2 regions of the Rahnella sp. Larv3_ips genome follow, and region 2 is predicted to be linked to the other one. Evidence: predicted binding sites of a transcription regulator. Region 2 holds the regulator's gene; the other holds the start of a gene.
The links. Region 2 encodes ArgR, which controls arginine synthesis, uptake and breakdown. Its sites were predicted from a motif close to ANTGAATAAAAATACANT; they were not measured.
Positions count from the first base shown of each region.

Region 1: argC (N-acetyl-gamma-glutamyl-phosphate reductase) is a predicted target of ArgR. The motif match lies at 8,802-8,819, and genes of this name have one in related genera.

Region 1 covers NZ_MJIB01000021.1:206,252-218,653, reverse strand. The annotation lists gene metB (cystathionine gamma-synthase) at 1-989, shown strand, start outside; gene ED901_RS20460 (bifunctional aspartate kinase/homoserine dehydrogenase II) at 992-3,427, shown strand; gene metF (methylenetetrahydrofolate reductase) at 3,675-4,583, shown strand; gene ppc (phosphoenolpyruvate carboxylase) at 4,657-7,302, opposite strand; gene argE (acetylornithine deacetylase) at 7,604-8,755, opposite strand; gene argC (N-acetyl-gamma-glutamyl-phosphate reductase) at 8,980-9,984, shown strand; gene argB (acetylglutamate kinase) at 10,116-10,889, shown strand; gene ED901_RS20430 (argininosuccinate synthase) at 10,949-12,172, shown strand; gene argH (argininosuccinate lyase) at 12,247-12,402, shown strand, end outside.
Region 2 covers NZ_MJIB01000008.1:178,744-191,145, reverse strand. The annotation lists gene ED901_RS14175 (methyl-accepting chemotaxis protein) at 1-15, shown strand, start outside; gene fbp (class 1 fructose-bisphosphatase) at 146-1,150, opposite strand; gene mpl (UDP-N-acetylmuramate:L-alanyl-gamma-D-glutamyl-meso-diaminopimelate ligase) at 1,318-2,703, shown strand; gene yhcN (peroxide/acid stress response protein YhcN) at 3,006-3,269, opposite strand; gene yhcN (peroxide/acid stress response protein YhcN) at 3,459-3,722, opposite strand; gene argR (transcriptional regulator ArgR) at 4,205-4,675, opposite strand; gene mdh (malate dehydrogenase) at 5,137-6,075, shown strand; gene ED901_RS14140 (helix-turn-helix transcriptional regulator) at 6,142-6,414, opposite strand; gene ED901_RS14135 (DNA-binding protein) at 7,107-7,466, shown strand; gene ispB (octaprenyl diphosphate synthase) at 7,518-8,489, opposite strand; gene rplU (50S ribosomal protein L21) at 8,749-9,060, shown strand; gene rpmA (50S ribosomal protein L27) at 9,079-9,336, shown strand; gene ED901_RS14115 (DMT family transporter) at 9,422-10,378, shown strand; gene cgtA (Obg family GTPase CgtA) at 10,412-11,584, shown strand; gene pmrB (two-component system sensor histidine kinase PmrB) at 11,630-12,402, opposite strand, start outside.

The sequences.
Region 1 (12,402 bases), on a different contig from region 2:
AGCGTGCGCTGGCCGATCTGGAAGGCGGTGCGGGCGCGGTACTGACCAGCAGTGGCATGTCTGCGATTCATCTGGTGTGTACGGTCTTTTTGAAACCCGGCGATTTACTGCTGGCCCCGCACGATTGTTACGGCGGCAGCTACCGTTTGTTTGACAGCCTGAGTAAGCGCGGCGCGTATCGCGTGCTGTTTGTCGATCAGGGCGATCCGCAGGCGCTGGCTGACGCGCTGAAGGAAAAACCGGCGCTGGTGCTGATCGAATCGCCAAGCAACCCGCTGTTGCGTGTGGTGGATATCGAGGCTATTTGCGCCGCCTCGCACGCAGCGGGTGCGTTAACGGTGGTGGATAACACCTTCCTCAGCCCGGCGTTGCAGAACCCGTTGCAGCTTGGCGCGGATTTAGTCGTCCATTCTTGTACTAAATATCTTAACGGGCATTCTGATGTGGTCGCCGGTACGGTAATATCTAAGACCGCTGAACATGCGACTGAACTGGCCTGGTGGGCGAATAACATCGGCGTGACGGCAGCGGCCTTCGACAGTTATCTGTTGTTGCGTGGCCTGCGTACCTTAACGGTGCGCGTGAAGCAGCAGCAGGAAAATGCGCTGGCGATTGTTGCCTATTTACAGAAGCAAACGCAGGTCAAAAAGCTGTATCATCCGTCGCTGCCGGAAAACCAGGGGCATGATATTGCCCGCCGCCAGCAACGCGGTTTTGGTGCCATGATCAGTTTTGAATTTAAGGGTGATGAGGCGCAGCTGCGTCATTTCCTGAAAGAATTGAAGTTATTTACCCTCGCAGAATCCTTGGGAGGTGTCGAAAGCCTGATTTCTCATACCGCAACCATGACGCACGCGGGTATGGCGCCCGAAGCGCGTAAAGCCGCCGGGATTTCTGACAGCTTGCTCCGAATTTCTGTAGGTCTTGAAGACAGTGAAGATTTGATTGCTGATCTGGAACATGCATTCCAGTCAGTGGCAACGAGGTAAGTATGAATGCAATAGCGGTCGCAGCACCGGCGGGAAGCCGGCAGTTGCACAAATTTGGTGGCAGCAGTCTGGCCGACGTGAAATGTTATCTGCGCGTCGCAGGCATTATGGCCGAATACGCCAAACCGGGCGACATGATGGTTGTCTCGGCGGCGGGCAGCACCACTAACCAGCTGATCAGCTGGCTGAAGCTTAGCCAGACCGACAGGATTTCCGCGCATCAGGTCCAGCAGACGTTGCGCCGTTATCAGAGTGATTTGATTTCCGGCCTGCTGCCGCCGGAAATGGCCGAGCCGCTTATTGCTTCATTTATTCACGATCTCGAACGTCTGGCCGTGCTGCTCGACGGCAAGATCACCGATGCGATTTATGCCGAAGTGGTCGGCCACGGTGAAATCTGGTCTGCCCGACTGATGTCAGCGGTCTTGTGCAAACTCGAATTACCGGCAGCCTGGCTGGACGCGCGCGAATTCCTGCGTGCCGAACGCGCCGCGCAACCGCAGGTGGATGAAGGCCGTTCTTATCCGCTGCTGCAACAGCTTCTTGCACAACATCCTCAGCAATATCTGGTGGTCACCGGTTTTATCTCGCGCAATGACGCGGGGGAAACCGTGCTGCTTGGCCGTAACGGCAGCGACTATTCCGCCACACAAATCGGTGCACTGGCCGATGCCAGCCGCGTGACCATCTGGAGTGACGTCGCCGGTGTGTACAGTGCTGACCCGCGTAAGGTCAAAGATGCCTGTCTGCTGCCGTTGCTGCGTCTGGACGAAGCCAGCGAACTGGCGCGACTGGCCGCTCCGGTGCTACACACCCGCACTTTGCAGCCCGTTTCCGGCAGTGATATCGATTTGCAGCTGCGTTGCAGCTACCAGCCTGAGCAGGGCTCGACGCGTATTGAACGCGTGCTGGCGTCCGGCACCGGCGCGAAGATTGTCACCAGCCATGATGATATTTGCCTTATCGAAGTAGCGATCCCTTCCGGTCATGATTTTGGTCTGGCGCACAAAGACGTCGAGCTGTTGCTCAAGCGTGCGCAGGTCAAGCCATTGTGTACCGGTGTGCATCCCGACCGTAATTTACTGCAACTGTGCTACACCTCCGAAGTGGCGGGCAGTGCATTGCAGGTACTTGAAGAGGCGGCACTTCCGGGGCGTCTGACGCTGCGGGAAGGGCTGGCGCTGGTGGCGCTGGTCGGTGCGGGCGTGTGTAAAAATCCGCTGCACAGCCATCGTTTCTATCAGGAAATGAAAGATCAGCCGGTCGAATTTATCTGGCAGGCCGAAGACGGCATCAGCCTGGTGGCTGTTCTGCGCGTCGGTCCGACGGCGCACCTGATTCAGGGGCTGCACAAAACGCTGTTCCGCGCTGAAAAACAAATCGGTCTGATGCTGTTTGGTAAAGGCAATATCGGCTCGCGCTGGCTGGAGCTGTTTGCCCGTGAGCAAAAGAACATTTCTGCGCGCAGCGGTTTTGAATTTGTGCTGGCCGGTGTGGTGGACAGTAAACGCAGCCTGCTCAATTACGAAGGTCTGGACGCCAGTCGCGCGCTGGCCTTCTTTGATGACGAATCTCAGGCGCACGACGAAGAGTCGCTGTTCCTGTGGATGCGTGCGCACCCTTATGACGATCTGGTGGTGCTGGATGTGACAGCCAGCGCTGAACTGGCGGATCAGTATCTCGATTTCGCCAGCTACGGTTTCCACGTGATCAGCGCCAATAAGCTGGCGGGTGCGTCTGACAGCAATAAATACCGTCAGATCCGTGATGCGTTTTCCAAAACTGACAGCCATTGGTTGTACAACGCCACCGTCGGCGCGGGTTTACCGGTCAACCATACGGTGCGTGACTTACGCGAAAGCGGGGACAGTATTCTGGCGATCAGCGGCATTTTCTCCGGCACCTTATCCTGGTTGTTCCTGCAATTTGACGGCACGTTGCCTTTCACTGAACTGGTGGATTTGGCGTGGCAACAGGGGCTGACCGAGCCGGATCCGCGCGATGATTTATCCGGGCAGGACGTCATGCGCAAGCTGGTGATTCTGGCGCGTGAGGCGGGATATGACATCGAGCCGACGCAGGTTCGCGTTGAATCTCTGGTCCCGGCAGATTGTGCCACCGGCTCGGTCGATCAGTTCTTTGAAGATGGCGAGGCGCTGAATCAGCAGATGTTGCAACGTCTGGAAGCCGCCCGTGAAATGGGACTGGTGCTGCGCTACGTGGCGCGTTTCGATGCTAACGGCAAAGCACGCGTCGGCGTTGAAGCCGTGCGTGAAGACCATCCGCTGGCGTCTCTGCTGCCGTGCGATAACGTCTTTGCCATCGAAAGCCGCTGGTATCGCGACAATCCTCTGGTCATCCGCGGGCCGGGTGCCGGGCGTGACGTTACCGCAGGTGCGTTACAGTCAGACCTTAACCGCCTGACGCAACTTCTGTAATCCTTTGCTGCTTCCCCTCCCGGGAGGGGAAGCAGTGAAAAACCTCCACTTTTCCTCATCTTCCCCACAGCACCTTTTCACCAAAGTGAAATTCTTTCAGTTTGCGTGAAGATTAATCATCCTCTGCCATCATTTTAACGTTGACACCTTGTCCGCTTTCCGTCATTTTCTATCTATACGTTTAGACGTCCAAACGTCTATCATAACGAACCATAATAAAAACGCAGTGATCCATGAGGTAGTGTTTATGAGCTTTTTCCACGCAAACCAGCGCGAAGCGCTGAATCAAAACCTGGCAGAGTTGCAGGGTCAGATTAACGTCTCTTTCGAATTTTTCCCGCCACGAACCAGCGAGATGGAAGACACGTTGTGGAGCTCAATCGACCGCCTGAGCAGCCTCAAACCTAAGTTCGTTTCGGTGACTTACGGGGCAAACTCCGGTGAGCGCGACCGCACGCACAGCATCATCAAAGGCATTAAAGAACGCACCGGTCTGGAAGCGGCGCCGCACCTGACCTGTATTGATGCCAGCCGTGATGAACTGCGTCAGATTGCGCAGGATTACTGGCAGAGCGGTATCCGCCATATTGTGGCGCTGCGCGGGGATTTACCTGCTGGCGGCGGCAAGCCGGACATGTACGCGACCGATCTGGTGCATTTACTGAAAGAAGTCGGCGACTTTGATATCTCCGTCGCGGCTTATCCGGAAGTGCATCCCGAAGCCAAAAATGCGCAGTCTGATTTGATTAACCTGAAACGTAAAATTGACGCCGGTGCAAACCGCGCCATTACCCAGTTCTTTTTCGACGTGGAAAGTTACCTGCGTTTTCGCGACCGCTGCGCCGGGCAGGGCATTGATGTGGAGATCGTGCCGGGGATCCTGCCGGTTTCCAACTTCAAACAGCTGACCCGCTTTGCCACCATGACCAACGTGCGCGTGCCTCACTGGATGAACAGCATGTTTGAAGGGCTGGATGACGATGCCGAAACCCGCAAAATGGTCGGCGCGAATATCGCGATGGACATGGTAAAAATCCTCAGCCGCGAAGGGGTGAAAGACTTCCACTTCTATACCCTGAACCGTGCAGAAATGAGTTACGCGATTTGTCATACGCTGGGTGTGCGCCCTGAAGTGGCCGTACCGGTTCGCGCTTAATCTTTTTGCCCTGAACTGAATACAAAAAAACCCGCGAATTCGCGGGTTTTTGCTTTCATGCTTTTAGCAGCAACTAACCGGTATTACGCATACCTGCGGCCACGCCGGCAATTGTCACCATCAATGCCTGTTCGATGTTCGCATCCTGCTTGCCGTCTTTTTCCAGCTCGCGGGAACGGTGCAGCAGTTCAGCCTGCAGCACGTTCAGCGGATCGGTATAGACGTTACGCAGGGCGATAGATTCGGCAATCCACGGCAAATCTTCCATCAGATGATCGTCGTTGGAAATCGCCAGAATCACTTTGATGTCGCTGGCTAACTGATCACGCAATTGCTGACCGAGCGGCCACAACTCTTTTTCCACCAGGCGGTGATCGTAGTATTCGGCCAGCCACAGGTCAGCTTTCGCAAACACCATTTCCAGCATCCCGATACGGGTGGAGAAGAACGGCCAGTCGCGGCACATGGTTTCCAGCTCGTCACGTTTCCCGCCATCCACCACGGCCTGTAAACCGGCACCTGCGCCCAGCCAGGCTGGCAGCATCAGACGGTTTTGCGTCCAGGCGAAGATCCACGGAATGGCACGCAGGCTTTCAACGCCGCCGCTGGCTTTACGTTTCGCCGGGCGTGAACCCAGTGGCAGTTTCGCCAGTTCCTGCTCAGGCGTGGCGGCGCGGAAGTAAGGCACGAAATCTTTATTCTCACGCACGTAACCGCGGTACATCTTGCAGGAGACGTCAGACAGTTGCTCCATGATATCCACCCAGGCTTGTTTCGGCTCAGGCGGTGGCAACAGGTTGGCTTCCAGGATCGCAGAGGTATAAAGCGCCAGGCTGCTGATGGTGACTTCTGGCAAACCGAATTTGAAGCGGATCATTTCGCCTTGTTCGGTCACGCGCAGGCCGCCTTTCAGGCTGCCCGGAGGCTGAGACAACAACGCTGCCTGTGCCGGTGCGCCGCCACGGCCGATAGAACCGCCGCGTCCGTGGAACAGGGTCAGTGCGATACCGGCTTTTTCGCAGGTCTTGATCAGTGCATCCTGCGCGCGGTATTGCGCCCATGATGCCGCCATCACGCCCGCGTCTTTTGCGGAGTCGGAATAGCCAATCATCACCATCTGTTTGCCCTGAATGAAACCGCGATACCAGTCGATGCTCAGCAACTGCTTCATCACGTCGTCGGCGTTATTCAGGTCGTCGAGCGTTTCGAACAGCGGCGCGACAGGCATCGGGAACGGGCAACCGGCTTCTTTCAGCAGCAGATGCACCGCCAGCACGTCAGACGGCGTGCGCGCCATTGAGATGACATACGCCGCAATCGAGCCTTCCGGCGCTTCGGCGATGACCTGACAGGTATCCAGCACTTCTTTGGTATCGGCGCTCGGTTCCCAGTGACGCGGGACCAGCGGGCGCTGCGAATTCAGTTCGCGGATCAGGAAAGCCTGTTTGTCAGATTCCGACCAGCTCTCGTAATCGCCGAGCCCCAGATAACGGGTAATTTCGGCAATCGCATCAGTATGACGTGTACTTTCCTGACGCACGTCGATACGCACTAACGGCACGCCGAAGCAGCGCACGCGGCGCAGGGTGTCCAGCAACTGACCGTTAGCGATAATGCCCATGTTGCAGGCCTGCAGCGACTGATAGCAGGCGTACAGCGGCGCCCACAGCTGGTCGTTTTTTACCAGTAAATCGTGCGGACGCGTGACACGTTCGCCTTTCAGGCGTGCTTCCAGATAGACCTGAGTTGAGGTCAGCTGCGCGCGCAACTGCTTCATGATTTCACGGTACGGCTCAATGATGTCTTTACCGCCGGCCAGCTCGCGCAGCTCTGGCGTACATTCGGTCATCGACAGTTCCGACACCAGCACTGCGATGTCGCGCAGGAACAGGTCGGTGGCTTTCCAGCGGCTCAGCAGCAGAACGTGGCGGGTGATATCGGCGGTGACGTTCGGATTACCGTCGCGGTCACCCCCCATCCAGGAAGTGAAACGCACCGGCACGGCTTCCACCGGCATTTTATAATCCAGTGAGGTTTCCAGCTGTTCGTTCAGCTCGCGCAGGAAAGCCGGAACGCCTTCCCACAGGCTGTTTTCGACCACCGCAAAACCCCATTTCGCTTCATCAACCGGAGAAGGGCGGTTCTTGCGGATTTCGTCGGTGTGCCATGACTGCGCAATCAACTGACGCAGGCGGCGCATAATTTGTTTACGTTCGTAATCGGCCAGATCGTTGTGGTCGAGCTGTTTGAGGCAGTTATTCACTTCGACCAGTTTGTGGATCAGCGTACGGCGGGCGATTTCGGTCGGGTGCGCGGTCAGAACCAGTTCAATAGAAAGCTGGTCAACGGCATCGCGTAATTGCTGGTCAGAGAGATTCCTGGATTTCAGACGATCGAACAACAGCGCCAGCGCTTCAGGATTACTGGCGGCTTCGCCGTGCGGCGAAATGCTGTGATATTGCTCTGCCACGTTGGCTAAATTCAGGAACTGACTGAATGCGCGGGCAACCGGTAACAATTCATCATTAGAAAGATTTTGCAGCGTTGACAGTAATTCCTGACGATCCGCTTCGTTTCCGGCGCGGGAGGATTTCGACAGTTTACGGATTTGCTCAACGCGATCGAGGATATGTTCTCCCAACGTATCTTTGATCGTATCGCCCAGCAGTTTACCTAACGTACTGACATTACTTCGCATTGCGGAATATTGTTCGTTCATATCACCTCTGACCCGTTCTCTCGTTTAATTTTTATATTCTGTAAATAACTTTCACCCGTCAGGCATTCTTGCCCCGTTCACCCTGCCAACCTGGCCACACTTTTTAAAAGCAGCACTTGTTTTAACCCAAAAACCCCCGATCACTCACGTGAAAAATGGTCTTTTTGGCAATGTCGCTGAAATTTAATTACATCAGCGACGATATCAGTTTGGCTAATCCACGTTTGCTGACCTGATTTGTACAGTAGCAAAGGGCGCCCCTGAGCGCCCTGATTGTTTGTTCATCAACCCTGATTCAGGATCAGTGATAACAGAAGTGATGCACAACCTGAGTGATCAACTCGCGTGTCGGTTTAATGAACGCGGTATCGATATATTCATCTGGCTGATGTGCCTGATCGATTGAACCCGGCCCCAGCACCAGCGTCGGGCATAGCTCCTGAATAAAGGGAGCTTCCGTGCAGTAGTTAACGATCTCGGTTTCCACGCCCAGCAACTTCTCAACCACCTGCACCAGCGGATGATCCGGCGGGCATTCATATCCCGGGATCGGCGGATGCAGTTCCTCAACCACCAGACGGCCGGGCCAGCGCTGACTCACCGGCTCCAGCGCCTCATTTAGCAGGCCGTTGATTTCGGACAGCGTCAGGCCAGGTAACGGACGGATATCCATATGCATTTCGCAGCAGGCGCAAATACGGTTTGGCGCATCGCCGCCGTTGATGTAACCAAAATTCATGGTCGGGTACGGGATCACGAAACCACTGTGGTTGTAACGCGTTTTCAGGGTATTGCGCAGGGTCATTAAATGGGTAATCGACTCATGCATCAGTTCAATCGCGTTCACGCCGCGCGCCGGATCGCTGGAATGACCGGACTGGCCGGTGATACGAATGGCGTTTGATAAATGCCCTTTGTGCGCACGAACGGGCTTGAGTGACGTCGGTTCGCCGATGATGGCGCAGTCAGGACGGATTTTGGCATTTTGGGAAAAATAGCTCGCACCGGCCATGGTCGTTTCTTCATCGGCGGTCGCTAAGATATACAGCGGTTTAGTCAGTTTGGTGAGATCAACGTCGCGCAGTGAATCGAGGATAAAGGCGAAGAAACCTTTCATATCGGCGGTACCCAAACCGTAGAGCTTATTTTCATGCTCGGTCAGGGTGAAAGGATCGCGCGTCCAGCGGCCATCATCAAACGGCACGGTGTCGGTATGACCGGCCAGCAGTAAACCGCCAGCGCCTTCGCCAGTGCTGGCTAACATATTGAATTTGTTTCGGGTTCCCGGAACAGGTTGCACTTCAACCTTAAAGCCTAAATCGCCGAACCAGCCTGCCAGTAAGTTGATTAGCGTTTCATTGCTCTGGTCCAAAGCCGCATCGGTTGCGCTGATGGAAGGGGTTGCGATTAACGCCCGGTAGAGCTCAATAAAAGGAGGTAATTTCATCTTCACTGTTGACAGCCTTTAGTTAGGGTAGTATTCATATTCATGCAATAATTGTGAATAAAAATACAATAAGCCAGCGCGTAAGGAAACCGGAAAAAATTCCGCGTTAGTCAAAACGACACGGCTGAATCTCGCGGGTGAGCGGCGTACAACGCGGTGACCACCTGTTACCTGTTGAAGTCCCTGTATCGCAAAGCCATACAGATAAGTTGAGAAGGTGAACAGACCCTATGTTGAATACGCTGATTGTTGGTGCCACAGGCTATGCCGGAGCTGAACTCGCTGCTTACCTGAATCGCCACCCACATATGAACATAACCGGTTTAACGGTTTCAGCGCAAAGTGCAGATGCAGGAAAATTGCTTTCTGATTTGCATCCTCAATTAAAAGGTATTGTCGATCTGCCTGTTTTGCCGCTGACGGATGTAGCCGGTGCGGCAAAAGGTGTCGATGTCGTGTTTCTGGCGACCGCGCATGAAGTCAGCCACGATCTGGCGCCGCAGTTTCTGGCGGCCGGTTGTGTGGTGTTTGACCTGTCCGGGGCCTTTCGCGTCAGCAAACCTGAGTTTTACACCGAATTCTACGGCTTTGAGCATCAGCACCTCGATTTGCTCGACAGCGCCGTGTACGGCCTGGCCGAATGGCAGGCAGACAAACTGAAAGACGCGCAGCTGATTGCCGTGCCGGGTTGTTACCCGACGGCGTCACAGCTGGCGCTGAAACCACTTATCGAAAACGGTTTGCTCAATGACAGCCAGTGGCCGGTGATTAACGCGACCAGCGGCGTCAGCGGCGCAGGCCGTAAAGCCACGCTCGGCAACAGCTTCTGCGAAGTCAGCCTGCAACCTTACAAACTTTTCAGCCACCGTCATCAGCCTGAAATCGCAGAGCATCTCGGCGTGCCGGTCATTTTCACTCCGCATCTGGGTAACTTCCCGCGCGGTATTCTGGCGACCATCACCTGCCGTCTGAACGCGGGTGTGACGGAGCAGGACGTGGCGGAAGCCTTCCACAATGCGTATCACGATAAACCGCTGGTGCGTCTTTACACCAAAGGCGTTCCGGCGCTGAAAGACGTGGTCGGATTGCCGTTCTGTGACATTGGCTTTGCAGTGAAAGGTGAACATCTGATTGTGGTTGCGACGGAAGACAACGTGCTGAAAGGCGCGTCGGCGCAGGCGGTGCAGTGTATGAATATCCGTTTCGGTTTCCCTGAGACGCAATCACTGCTTTAACAATCAGTTAGATTGTCAGCAAACAGAAAACAACCGTCCCTGAGCGTTTATTCAGATGCGCAGGGATGTTAGATTAAATTAAACGTATTGTTATTAATTAACATAATCAACCGGTCGGGGCGTAAACAGCTATGAATCCGTTAGTCATCAAATTGGGTGGTGTGTTGCTGGATAATGAAGAAGCGCTTGAGCGTCTGTTCATGGCGGTCGTCGCTTATCGTCAGGATTATCAGCGCCCGCTGGTCATCGTCCACGGTGGCGGCTGCCTGGTGGATGAGCTGATGAAAAAGCTGAATCTGCCGGTGGTAAAGAAGGCCGGTCTGCGCGTCACGCCAGCCGACCAGATTGATATCATTACCGGTGCACTCGCCGGGAGCGCCAACAAAACGCTGCTGGCGTGGGCGGTCAAAAATCACATTAACGCGGTCGGCCTGTCTCTGGCCGACGGCGGTACGGTCAGTGTGACCCAGCTGGATGAATCTCTGGGCTTCGTCGGTAAAGCCGAAGCGGGTAATCCGGCGCTAATCACGACGCTGACCGATGCAGGCTATCTGCCGATTGTCAGCTCCATCGGCATCACCGCAACCGGTGAGCTGATGAACGTCAACGCCGACCAGGCGGCGACCGCGCTGGCCGCCACGCTGGGCGCAGATTTGATTCTGCTGTCAGACGTCAGCGGTATCCTCGACGGCAAAGGTCAGCGTATTCCTGAAATGAGCGCGGAACGTGCTGAACAGCTCATCGATCAGGGCATCATCACCGACGGCATGATCGTCAAAGTTCACGCTGCGCTGGACGCCGCACGTTCTCTCGGACGTCCGGTTGATATCGCCAGCTGGCGTCACGCCGAGCAATTGCCGGCACTGTTTAACGGCGTCGCGATCGGAACACGCATTCTGGCGTAGTTCACTATCGACACGTTTAAAACCCATTGGATTAATTGAATTTTTTGAAGGAAATCATCATGGCAGCAACTCAAGGCATTAAGAAAATTGTTCTGGCTTACTCCGGCGGTCTGGACACCTCAGCGATCATTCCATGGCTGAAAGAAAACTATGGCGACTGCGAAGTGGTCGCGTTCGTGGCTGATATCGGTCAGGAACGTGCCGATCTGGAAGGCATCGAACAAAAAGCGCTGCGTACCGGTGCATCTGAATGCCACGTGGTTGACCTGCGTGAAGAGTTCATCAAAGACTACGTGTATCCGGTGCTGAAATCCGGCGCACTGTACGAAGGCAGCTACCTGCTGGGCACGTCAATGGCGCGTCCGTTGATCGCCAAAGCTCAGGTTGAACTGGCGCTGAAAGTGGGTGCTGATGCCCTGTGCCACGGCGCGACCGGTAAAGGTAACGACCAGGTGCGTTTCGAAACGACGTACACCGCGCTGGCACCACAGCTGAAAGTGGTCGCTCCGTGGCGTGAGTGGGACTTACGTTCCCGTGAAGCGCTGCTGGATTACCTGAAAGAACGTAATATCCCGACCACCGCGTCTCTCGAAAAAATCTACAGCCGTGACGAAAACGCATGGCACATTTCCACCGAAGGCGGCGTGCTGGAAAGCCCGTGGAATGCAGCAAACAAAGATTGCTGGGCATGGACTGTTGCGCCGGAAGACGCACCGGATCAGGCTGAAACGGTGACCGTGAAAGTGGCTAAAGGTGAAGTTGTTGCCGTTAACGGCGTCGAACTGAGCCCGTTCCAGTGCCTTGAAGCGCTGAACGTACTGGGTGTGAAACACGGCATTGGTCGTATCGATATCGTGGAAAACCGTCTGGTGGGCATTAAATCCCGCGGTTGCTACGAAACGCCAGGAGGCACCATCATGATGGCTGCGCTGCGTGGCGTTGAGCAACTGGTGCTGGATCGCGACAGCTTCAAATGGCGTGAGCAGCTCGGCCACGAAATGTCCTACGTGGTGTACGATGGTCGCTGGTTCGCACCGCTGCGTGAATCAATTCAGGCAGCCACGGATTCCCTGGCGCAAGACGTAAACGGTGAAGTGGTGATCAAACTCTACAAAGGCACTGCGACAGCGATTCAGAAACAATCGCCAAACAGCATGTATTCGGAAGAGTTCGCGACCTTCGGCGAAGACGAAGTGTACGATCACAGCCACGCGGGCGGCTTCATCCGTCTGTTCTCTCTGTCTTCACGCATTCGTGCTTTGAACGAAAAGAAAAAACAATAAGCGCAGGGTTTGTCGGATTGATAACAGGGCGCAGCATGCTGCGCCCTTTTGCATAACATTTCAGGAGCAGGAAAATGGCACTTTGGGGCGGACGTTTTACACAGGCAGCAGATCAACGGTTTAAAGAACTGAATGACTCACTGCGTTTTGACTACCGGCTGGCAGAGCAGGATATCGTGGGCTCAGTGGCCTGGTCCAAAGCGCTGGTGACCGTCAACGTTTTAACGGCT
Region 2 (12,402 bases):
CAGTACCGATCGTAAAACCGCATTTTGCAGGAAATAAAAAAGGTGGCTTAGAAAGCCACCTTTTTACGTTCAGAACAACGGTAAGGCTAAGTTACAGAGGTATCACGTTCATTCTTTGATGTTTTATTGTCGTGCCGCGCAGGGCTTATTCATCAGGGAATTGGGCGATAAAGCGTTCTGCATCTTCGACCATTGAGCAGTTACCGACGAAGAACGGCGCGCGTTCATGCAGTTTCTGCGGAATGATATCCAGAATGCGGTTTTTACCGTCGCTGGCTTTGCCACCGGCCTGTTCAGCCAGGAACGCCATCGGGTTGCATTCGTACAGCAAACGCAATTTTCCGTTGGGATGGGTCGCCGTACTTGGGTAAATGTAAATGCCACCTTTGAGCAGGTTACGGTGGAAATCTGCCACCAGAGAACCGATGTAACGTGAGGTGTAAGGGCGCAGCGTAGCTTCGTCCTGCTCCTGACAATATTTGATGTATTTTTTTACGCCGAGCGGGAATTTGATGTAGTTGCCTTCATTGATCGAATACATGCTGCCGGTTGCCGGGTAGCGTACTTTTTCATGGGAGAGGCAGAATACACCGAGTGAAGGATCGTAAGTGAAGGCATGAACGCCAACGCCGGTGGTGTATACCAGCATGGTGGACGAACCGTAAACCACGTAGCCCGCAGCGACCTGACGGTTGCCCGGTTGCAGGAAGTCAGCTTCGGTCACCGACTGGCCCAGTGGCGTGGTACGACGGTAGATGGAGAAGATGGTGCCGACCGAGACGTTAACGTCGATGTTTGAAGAGCCATCGAGCGGATCCATCAAAATGACGTATTTTGCATTCTCAGCGCGTTCGCCCTCGAAAATAACAATTTCGTCTTCTTCTTCCGACGCGATACCGGCAATTTCGCCGCGCGCTTTCATGGCTGCTTTTAACTTCTCATTCGCATACAGATCGAGCTTCATCTGTACTTCGCCCTGAACATTTTCTGCGCCGCTGGTACCGAGAATATCAACCAGACCCGCTTTGTTGATGTCACGGTGAATGATTTTAGCGCCGAGTTTTATTGCTGAGAGCAAGGCGGTGAGTTCACCGGTTGCATGAGGAAAGTCTTGCTGTTTTTCAACAATAAATTCGCCTAACGTTTTCATAACACGTTCCCTGAATCTAGGATGGATAACGGTTCGTTAATAAAACCTTTACAAGAGCGTGGGCAGTTTAGCCCAAATATATGGATGAATCATAGGCAAATCCATTTCTTCTGAAGGATTCTGAGCGGTAGAATGGCGGCTGACTTAAAGGCATTAATGGAAAACATATGCGCATTCATATTCTTGGGATTTGCGGCACGTTTATGGGCGGGCTGGCGATGCTGGCTCGTGCTCAGGGGCATCAGGTTACAGGTTCGGACGATAACGTTTATCCACCGATGAGTACGCTGCTGGAAAATCAGGGTATTGAGCTGATTACGGGGTACGATCCTGCACAATTAGACCCTCAGCCGGATCTGGTGATCATTGGCAATGCGATGACGCGCGGAAACCCGTGCGTTGAAGCCGTGCTGGAACAGGGGATCCCTTACGTGTCTGGCCCGCAATGGCTGCACGATCACGTTCTGCCTGGGCGTTGGGTGATTGCCGTTGCCGGTACACATGGCAAAACCACCACGGCGGGTATGGTGACGTGGATCCTCGAAGCCTGTGGTTATGAGCCGGGATACGTCATTGGTGGCGTGCCGGGTAACTTTGAGGTGTCTGCGCGTCTGGGCAACAGCCCGTTTATGGTGCTGGAAGCTGATGAGTACGATTGTGCTTTCTTTGATAAGCGCTCGAAATTCGTTCACTACAGCCCACGCACGCTGGTCCTGAACAACCTTGAATTCGATCACGCCGATATCTTCGACGATCTTAAAGCCATCCAGAAACAGTTCCATCATCTGGTGCGTCTGGTGCCGGGTAAAGGGAAAATCATCCTGCCCGAGCACGATACTCCGCTTAAGCAAGTGATGGCGATGGGGTGCTGGAGTGAACAGGAATTTGCGGGTGAAACGGATGCCTGTTCGTGGGATGCAAAAAAACTGACGCCGGATGCCAGCTCTTTCAATGTCTACCTGAAAGGCGAAATCGTCGGGCAGGTGGACTGGAATCTGGTCGGTGAACACAACATGCATAACGGGCTGATGGCGATTGCCGCCGCGCGTCATGTCGGTGTGAAACCGGAGGATGCCTGTAAAGCCCTGGGCGAATTTATCAACGCGCGTCGTCGTCTCGAACTGCGCGGCGTTGAAAATGGCGTCAGCGTCTATGACGACTTCGCCCATCACCCAACGGCGATTCTGGCAACGCTCTCCGCATTGCGCAGCAAAGTGGGCGGCACGGCGCGTATTCTGGCAGTGCTTGAACCGCGCTCAAACACCATGAAAATGGGCATGAGCAAAAACGAACTGGCGCCGTCGCTGGGGCGTGCGGACGAAGTTTTCCTGCTGCAGCCGCAGCATATTCCGTGGCAGGTAGCAGAAGTGGCTGAACACTGTATACAGCCTGCGCACTGGAGTGCTGATGTGGATTCGCTGGTGGATATGGTGATCAAGGCCTCGCTGCCGGGCGATCATATTCTCGTCATGAGTAATGGCGGTTTTGGTGGCATCCACGGAAAACTGCTGGAGGCACTGGCCGCGAAAGCGAGCATGACACAGCAGCCATAATGTCTTCCTCAACGGCCTCAAAGCACAGCATTCGCTGTGCTTTTTTTGTCTTTAATTCCGGGCAATGGCTTATCAACAGACAAAAAAAAGCTCCCAAAAAAAGCGTGGGAGCCAAAGGGTGTCGTCGGACAGGACGACGAGGGTATCGTTAGCAAGAGAGCACGGCAGTGGCAGTGTCAGCTCTCTCCCAGCCTCAACAGCATCGTTTTATTGAGACGATCTGTGGCTGTTGAAACCCGGTAACGCTAATTCATATAAATACTCAAGCAGTGGCTTTAGTTCTGGGTAACGTACAGAAAATCTTACTGATAGATTTCTGCTGTCGCGTGATAAGCGCCTTCATTATGGGCTTCGATCACACGATAAGATTTAGCGCCTTTGGCATCAGCCTTGTCAGACAGCTGCTGGCGAATATCGGTGGGTGCACCATTCACTCCGCTCACGCTGATCATGCCCATAGGTTGCAGATTTTCTGCTTGCTGATTCGTGATCAGTTGCGCAGCAGACGCACCGAAAGACACAGCAGACAACAGACTAAGAGCGGCGATAGTAGTGATGATTTTCATGATAATTTCCTGATTTCACTGACGTTGATGCAATTTGAGAGAGCAACGTCGATTCAAATGTAGATTTATCAGGGCTGTTAACTGCAGTTCAGGGCGCTTAAAGCGTGCGGGAACGTAAAACGGGCAGTGATAAATCTGTTTATTCACGGGCCTGATTTATTCAGGCCCCTTCGCGATGGCTACCGGAACTTACTGGTAGATTTCTGCGGTTGCGTGGTAGTTACCTTCCTGACGCACTTCAATAACGCGGAAAGCTTTAGCGCCTTTTGCATCGGCTTTGTCAGACAGTGCCTGGCGGATATCAGAAGGTGCACCGGCAACGCCGCTGACGCTGATCATCCCTTTCGCCTGCAGATTGGCAGCTTGTTCCTGACTAACAGGTTGTGCTGCAAATGCACCAAATGACAGAGCAGAGAGAATGCTTAATGTTGCGATTGTAGTTTTAACGTTCATGATTTGACCTCGTCGATTTTATTATGTGTTCCAACAACTGGTGTCTCACACCACGGAAATGAGTATACATCTAGTCACTCAAAATATTAATAGTTTGCTAATAGTTATTTGGGTGGTTATGTGTGTCCTATTGGTGTTTTTAATAACGGAAAGTAATAAAAAACGTCTATAAATTGTTCAAAAGGTGTTGATTTTTAGTAAAATCAATAGATTGAATGAATTTGATTATCTGTGCTTATTTTTGGTGTGAATCACATCATTGAAATATTTATGTGACGGAAATGAGCCTGTTGTGACCGGCGTTAACAGAAGAGGGCATGCGCCTTGTACCCGTTCATGGTAGAAAACCGGTATTTTTGTGCGGCATTTGAAATGTGCGCAATATAAAGGAAGGGTAAAGAGGCTGGCCTGAGGTCAGAAATTCTGTTCTTCTGACCCCCTGCACAGAAAGGGCGCTTACACCCTTGTACTATTGAGGCGGCTTATAACTCTTGTTCGAACAAACTCAGGATCGCATCGTGCAGTTGTTTAACGCTGAAACTGCGGGCAGGTGTAATGAAAATCGTATCATCACCCGCGATAGTTCCGAGGATACCCTCTGATTTTCCGAGTGAATCAAGCAGGCGGGCGATCAGCTGTGCTGCCCCCGGACTGGTGCGGATGACCACCATGGCTTCATTGTGATCAATGTCCAGTACCAGGTTCTTCAGCGGACTGGTCGTTGTTGGCACACCGATTTCAGCGGGCAGGCAGTACACCATTTCCATTTTCGCGTTGCGCGTACGCACCGCACCGAACTTGGTCAGCATCCGTGAGACTTTGGACTGGTTGATGTTTTCGAAGCCCTCCTCCTGGAGTGCGACGACAATTTCGCCCTGAGAACTGAATTTCTCTTCCTTCAGTAATGCTTTGAAGGCTTTGATTAAATCTTCCTGTTTGGCAGGATTACGCATTTTGCACCCTGGTCTCTTGATCAATGTTTGGCTGATTATGCAGATAATTGCATTTTTATGCAACAACGCAAGACATGGACAATCCAGAACTCACCGTTCTGCAAGGAATGTGACGGGTGTCGCGTTAGTGGGTTTTTCATGAATATGCCGAAATTGTGAATTTTGAGTAAGCCTTCCGCAGGAAGTTGGGCTCAACCGATTTCGATTCAGCTCACACAATGAACCAAATTTAACCATTTATTAACCTGACGTCTTTTGCGGTGCTACTTTTAAGGGGTAGCTTTCCGATAAAAGTCATAAAAGACCGGATAAGGGCGCTTAGGTGTATTTTTTTACTTTCTAAACGACCAACCTCAGATTCTCTGCAGGTGAGCGATTGTTTTTAACAGCGTAAGTGATTAAGGTCACAACCAAAATAATTCCACGACACTTATAAGTTAATGATAAAAAAGGAGTATAGGATGAAAGTTGCAGTTCTCGGTGCTGCGGGCGGTATCGGTCAGGCCCTCGCGCTTCTGCTAAAGACCCAGCTACCTTCCGGTTCCGAACTCTCATTATATGATATCGCTCCGGTGACGCCGGGCGTTGCTGTCGATCTCAGTCATATCCCTACCGCTGTGAAAATCAAAGGCTTCTGTGGCGAAGATGCCACACCTGCTTTGGAAGGCGCAGATATTGTCCTGATTTCAGCGGGTGTGGCGCGAAAACCAGGGATGGATCGCTCAGATCTGTTTAATGTTAACGCGGGTATTGTTCGTAATCTTATTCAGCAAGTGGCGAAAACCTGTCCGAAAGCCTGCATTGGCATTATCACCAACCCGGTCAACACGACGGTTGCTATTGCGGCAGAAGTGCTGAAAAAAGCCGGCGTCTATGACAAAAACAAACTTTTTGGCATCACAACGCTGGATGCGATCCGTTCTAATACTTTCGTTGCGGAGTTAAAAGGTAAACAACCGGAAGACATTGAAGTGCCGGTGATCGGTGGACATTCTGGTGTCACTATTCTGCCGCTGCTCTCTCAGGTACCTGGTGTGGCGTTCAGCGAAAGTGAAATCACTTCACTCACCAAGCGCATTCAAAACGCAGGTACTGAAGTGGTAGAAGCAAAAGCGGGTGGTGGATCAGCAACGCTGTCGATGGGGCAGGCGGCTGCGCGTTTCGGACTTTCATTACTGAGAGCTATGCAGGGTGAAAGCAACGTTGTGGAATGTGCGTATGTCGAAGGCAATGGCGAGTATGCTCGCTTTTTCGCACAGCCTGTTTTGCTTGGCAAAAACGGGATCACCGAATTGCTGGACATCGGTAAACTGAGCGCATTTGAACAGCAGTCACTGGAATCGATGCTGGAGATCCTGCATAAGGATATCGAACTCGGCGAACAGTTTATTAATCACTGATTGCGTCTCTTTATAGATAACCGCCGGCTTATCCCGGCGGTTTTTTTCTTTTATCTCCCCTCGGATTTACTCTTGCGCAGCATTGGGTGTGCGGCAACGGCGTTCAATGATCTGAAAAGTCCTGGTGTCGAAATAGCGGCTTGGCCAGATAATTGAAGGATGTAACCCCAGCGCATTCGCGATGAGCAATTCGCCCTTTGGCCATGGCCGTGTCAGAGCGTTTGATAAGGTGGAAGAGCTCAAACCTGCAGAGCGCGATACTGCCGCCAGGGTGGTTCCTTTCTTTCTGAGTGCAGCAATAATATCGGCCTGATGCCAGTCTTCGTTCCTTGTATTCATGATGGCTTCCTTATTTGTTTAATTTTATTCCGCGGGCATATTTATCGCACTTATACATTTAACGAGGGTTTGATTTATTTACGATCATTTAAATCTATGTTTCTTAAAAACCCTCATTGCTTTCATTTAGAAAAATACATTCTTATTGTGATTTAAACAAACAAGTAAATTCATGTTGCTTTTTGTGATTCATGTCTATTTTCATGATGTATCACGTGCAAAGTTGAAATTTATTAAAGTGAATGCGTTATCGGTATGCGTGTTTTTTGATCTTTAGCATTTATAAAAATAATAATTAAATGTTTTGAGTAGTGAATTTATTATAGTTGAATGATTATTGATTATTGATTATTGATTATTGATTTTTATCTTAAGGCTTTGTTTTATAGTTATATTTTAAGGGTGTTAATGTTTTTCTTTCGACATTATAATGCTTCTTTCTAAAAAACTTCCTTTAAGCATATTCATGGTTTGTTGATAAAGATAATTCATGGAAACTTTTAAAGCAGCAGTGGACTCATTTCGAAAAATTGAATATCTTCTTTCCGTTAAATAGACGTTTTCCTTAAGTGGTGGCGTTAATATCTTCTCTAAAATAAACGTCGCCCGTGTCAGGAAAGCATCGTCATTATTCACATGGATTTATAACAGCAACTTTCTTATTGGTTTGAATGAGAAAGACAAGGAACGTTATGAAAAAAGAGTGGTTTGCAGCAAAGGAGTTGACCGGTAAAGAAGGGCTTCCGACTTCGACACAAGGCGTGCACGGAATGGCGCGCAGGTTATGCTGGATAAAGCGAAGGAGGCGAGGTGTACAGGGGCGTGCGGTTGAATATCACATAGACAGTTTGCCAGGTAATACCGTCGCCAGTCTGGCGATGAATGAGCACTCGGCAGAGTATGTTTATACGTCGCATCAGGATCCCCTGGCGATATGGATTGAAAGCTATAAGCAACTGAGAGAGCCGGAACGTGAAACAATGATCTCGTTTATTGTGAGAGAAGGTGTTTCGGAAATATTAAACAGGTTACGCAAACCTGACGAAAGCTAGCGTTGTAACTCTGTCGTACCTGCCGTGGTCATGCAGGTACGACAGAAAACATCAGAAGTCGCGTTTCACAGAAAGGTGCGCCAAACCTTCAAGCGCGGAGCGGTAGACAGACTCCGGCAATACCTGAAGGGCTTTAATCGCTTTGTCTGCTTCTTCTTCAGCGCGCTGACGGGTGTACTCCAGTGAGCCCCACTGGTGCATGGCTGCCAGGACGGGTTCCAGTAAATGGCGCCCATTACCTTCTTCGATAGCTTTACGGATCATGGCTGACTGTTCTTCATCACCATGCTGCATTGCATGCAAAAGCGGTAATGTCGGTTTGCCTTCATCAAGATCATCACCGGTATTTTTACCCAGCGTTTCGCCGTCAGCATCATAATCGAGTAAATCATCAATCAGCTGGAACGCAGTACCCAGATAGCGACCGTAATCCTGCAACGCGACAATCTGCTCCTGAGTTCCGCCAGCCAGCATGGCAGAAGACTGGGATGCTGCTTCGAAGAGGCGCGCTGTTTTGCTGTAAATAACCTGCATGTAGCTCTCTTCGCTAATGTCAGGATCGTTGCAGTTGATCAGTTGCTGTACTTCGCCTTCGGCGATCACATTCACCGCTTTTGCCATCAGAGCTAAAACGGGAAGTGATTCCAAATCAGTCATCATCTGGAAGGCACGGGTGTAAATGAAATCACCCACCAGTACGCTGGCCGCATTACCAAAAGCCGCATTGGCAGTGGCTTTGCCCCGACGCATGTCGGATTCATCCACAACGTCATCGTGCAATAACGTGGCGGTATGGATAAACTCAATCAACGCAGCCACTTTGATGTGCTTGTCGCCTTCGTAAGAGAGCGCACGGGCAGTCAATACTGCAATCATTGGACGGATGCGTTTACCGCCACCGCTGATGATGTAATATCCCAGTTGATTGATGAGTGAAACTTCGGAGTTCAACTGTTCAAGGATGGATGCGTTGACCGCAGCCATGTCGTCCTGAGTAAGATCGATAATCTGTTCTAGGTTCATTGTGTTTTTTCGGCTGTTGTTCTCTTCACCGCAATGAGATCTGGCTCACATTGGCAGATGGCGCTAACTGTAAAGGGGATTGTACTTGAAAAACAGTGTAGATAAATGATAACGAAAGAACTGCGCTTTTTTTCTTCTTTTGTGGTCATTGTGCTCTTGTCTTACTCTGATTTTTTGCGTAGAATTCGCGCCCTATTGTGAATATTTATAGCGCCCTCTGAACTATACAAAGTTGAGTGCGCGGAAAGCGGAGTTTTATATGTACGCGGTTTTCCAAAGTGGTGGTAAACAACACCGTGTCAGCGAAGGGCAGACTATTCGCCTTGAGAAGCTTGACATCGCAACTGGCGAAACGATCGAGTTTGATCAGGTTCTGATGATTGCAAACGGTGAAGAAATTAATATCGGCCTGCCTTTAGTTGCTGGCGGTATCGTTAAAGCTGAAATCGTTGCTCACGGTCGTGGCGTTAAAGTCAAAATCGTTAAGTTTCGTCGTCGTAAGCACTATCGTAAGCAGCAGGGCCACCGTCAGTGGTTCACTGACGTTAAAATCACCGGCATCAGCGCTTAAGATTAGGAGAGCGGAACAATGGCACACAAAAAGGCTGGCGGCTCCACACGCAACGGTCGCGATTCAGAAGCTAAACGTCTGGGCGTAAAACGCTTTGGCGGCGAAGCAGTACTGGCAGGCAGCATCATCGTTCGTCAGCGCGGCACCAAATTCCACGCTGGTATCAACGTGGGTTGCGGCAAGGACCACACTCTGTTTGCTTTGGCTGACGGTAAAGTCAAGTTCGAAGTTAAAGGCCCGAAAAACCGTAAGTACATCAGCATCGAAGCTGAATAAGTTTTTCTCGTCTTAGTAAATAGATGTAAGCCCCGCAACTCGTTGCGGGGCTTTTTACATTCTGGTTAGCCCATTCTGGCGGATAATGGATACTAAATCGCAGGCACCTGTCGGGATCATGTTAGCGCTGATCACTGCCATGAGTTGGGGCTCTTTGCCCATCGCTATGAAGCAGGTATTGGTCGTCATGGATCCCTTTACGGTGGTCTGGTATCGGTTTTCCATGGCTGCAATTGTGCTGGGATGCATTCTTGCCGCGAAGCGTCGCTTACCGCCAAGAGTGATTTTAAGCAGGCCACGCTGGCTTATTCTGGTGTTAATTGCCACCGCAGGGCTGATGGGGAACTTTGTTCTTTTTAGTTCTTCACTGAAGTTTCTCAGTCCGACGGCTTCTCAGGTTATCGGTCAGCTTTCGCCTGTTGGTATGATGCTGGCCAGTGTGATAATCCTGAAAGAGAAGATGCGTGTCACGCAGGTTATTGGCGCCATTATGTTGATTTTAGGACTGATATTGTTCTTCAATGTCAGCCTGATTGAAATATTTACCCGTCTTACCGATTACACCCTCGGTGTGATTTTTGGTGTCGGGGCAGCAATGGTTTGGGTGATTTATGGTGTGGCGCAAAAGGTTCTGTTGCGTCAGCTGGCCTCGCCGCAAATCTTGTTTTTGCTGTACACTTTATGTTCTATCGCATTGCTCCCGCTGGCCAGTCCGGCGATGCTTTCACAGCTCAGCGGCTGGCAGTTTGCCTGTTTGTTGTTTTGCGGCGCGAATACCTTAGTAGGATATGGCGCCTTAGCGGAAGCGATGGCGAGATGGCAGGCATCGCAGGTCAGCGCAATAGTGACGCTGACGCCCTTGTTTACCCTGCTATTTTCAGATCTGTTAGCACTTGCCTGGCCGGGCTATTTCGCCGCACCAGTGCTCAATTTTGTAGGTTATCTTGGGGCATTTGTGGTGGTGGCGGGTGCAATGTTTTCCGCAGCAGGCCATCGTTGGTGGCCTCGTCGGACAGAGCAAAACCTGGTAGCTAAACTATAGCTGCCCGGCGAATGATTTACGGAGACAGTACAAATGAAGTTTGTTGATGAAGCCACAATATTGATCGTGGCAGGTGACGGCGGTAACGGTTGTGTGAGCTTCCGTCGTGAGAAATATATTCCCCGTGGCGGCCCTGATGGTGGCGACGGTGGCGATGGTGGCGACGTTTTCCTGCTTGCTGATGAAAACCTCAATACGCTGATCGATTTCCGCTTTGTGAAATCATATCGCGCGGAGCGCGGCACAAACGGTCAAAGCAGCGACTGTACCGGTAAACGCGGTAAAGATATTACGATCAAAGTTCCCGTTGGTACGCGCGTTCTGGATCAGGCCACCGGTGAAGTGCTTGCTGATATGACCAAACACGGTCAGATCAATATGGTGGCTAAAGGCGGTTTCCACGGTCTTGGCAATACCCGCTTCAAATCGTCGGTTAACCGTTCCCCACGCCAAAAAACCATGGGCACGAAAGGCGAAGAGCGTGATATCGCGCTTGAGCTGATGCTGCTGGCTGACGTGGGTATGCTGGGGCTGCCAAATGCGGGTAAATCGACCTTCATTCGTGCCGTTTCCGCAGCGAAACCAAAAGTTGCTGACTATCCGTTTACCACCCTGGTACCAAGCCTTGGTGTTGTTCGTATGGACAGTGAGCAAAGCTTTGTGATCGCCGATATCCCTGGTCTGATTGAAGGGGCATCTGAAGGTGCTGGTTTAGGTATTCGCTTCCTGAAACACCTTGAGCGTTGCCGTGTGTTATTGCACCTGATCGATATCGCGCCGATTGATGAATCTGATCCGATCGAGAATGCGAAAGTTATCATCAACGAGTTGCAGCAATACAATGCAAAACTGGCTGAAAAGCCACGTTGGCTGGTATTCAACAAAGTTGATCTGATCGAAAAAGAAGAAGCTGAGACGCGTGCTAAAGCCATTGCAGAAGCGCTGGGTTGGGAAGGTAACTACTATCTGATTTCAGCCGCTAATCGCGAAGGCGTGAATGCACTGTGCTGGGATGTGATGAAATTTATCAATGAAAATCCTAAGCACATGGCGATTGAAGAAGCTGCGCCAGAAAAAGTTGAATTCATGTGGGATGATTATCACCGTGAACAACTGGCTGAAGTGGAATCTGAAGCTGACGACGACTGGGACGATGACTGGGATGAAGACGACGACGAAGGCGTTGAAATCATTTACGAACGTTAATCCGGCGTAGATCTCAATCTGAAAGGCTGCCAGTGGCAGCCTTTTTTAATACATATTTTTCGTGGTGCTGGCAGAAAGTGAAAGGGCATTTTCCAAAATCACATCGGGCAGCCAGCATTGCGCACTCAGCCCGTGGCCTGAGGCACGGTTACGCAACGTCAACGTTCCGCAGTGAAGTTGAGCAATACGTATCACAATGTTCAAACCCAACCCGCTGCCGCCATAACGTTGATCCATACGTTTGAATGCCTGGGTCAGCTCACACGCTTTTGTCTCATCAATCCCCGGACCTTCATCGTCAATTTGTATCAGGAAACCCTTGTTCTGTGGCTGCACTGTAATGAGTATTTCACTGTTCTCAGGGCCGTAGCGGAAAGCATTTTCCACCAGATTCCTCACCAGCAAACGAAGCAGAACGGCATCCCCCTGAAGGGTGGCATGTTGCGGAAGCCTCAAAATCAGCCTTTGTTGGCGATCTTCCAGCATCTCGCAGAACTCTTCACGCAGCGGTTCGATGACGTTTGCCACAAGATCCACTTGCTGATATTCACCTTTAGCAAAATTCTGTCCGGCGCGGGATAACATCAGTAATTGTTCAATGGTATGCATAAGCTGATCGATGCGACCAATCAGGGTATCGCTGCCGGTGATGCCATTTTTTTGCATGATCTCAAGATGTAGACGCACTCCGGCAAGTGGCGTTCGTAATTCGTGAGCGGCATCGGCAGTGAATAATCGTTCCTGCTGAATCGTATTTGAAAGGCGCGAAAACAGCTGATTGAGGGCGTTTGTCACCGCCACTACCTCGCGAATTTCGC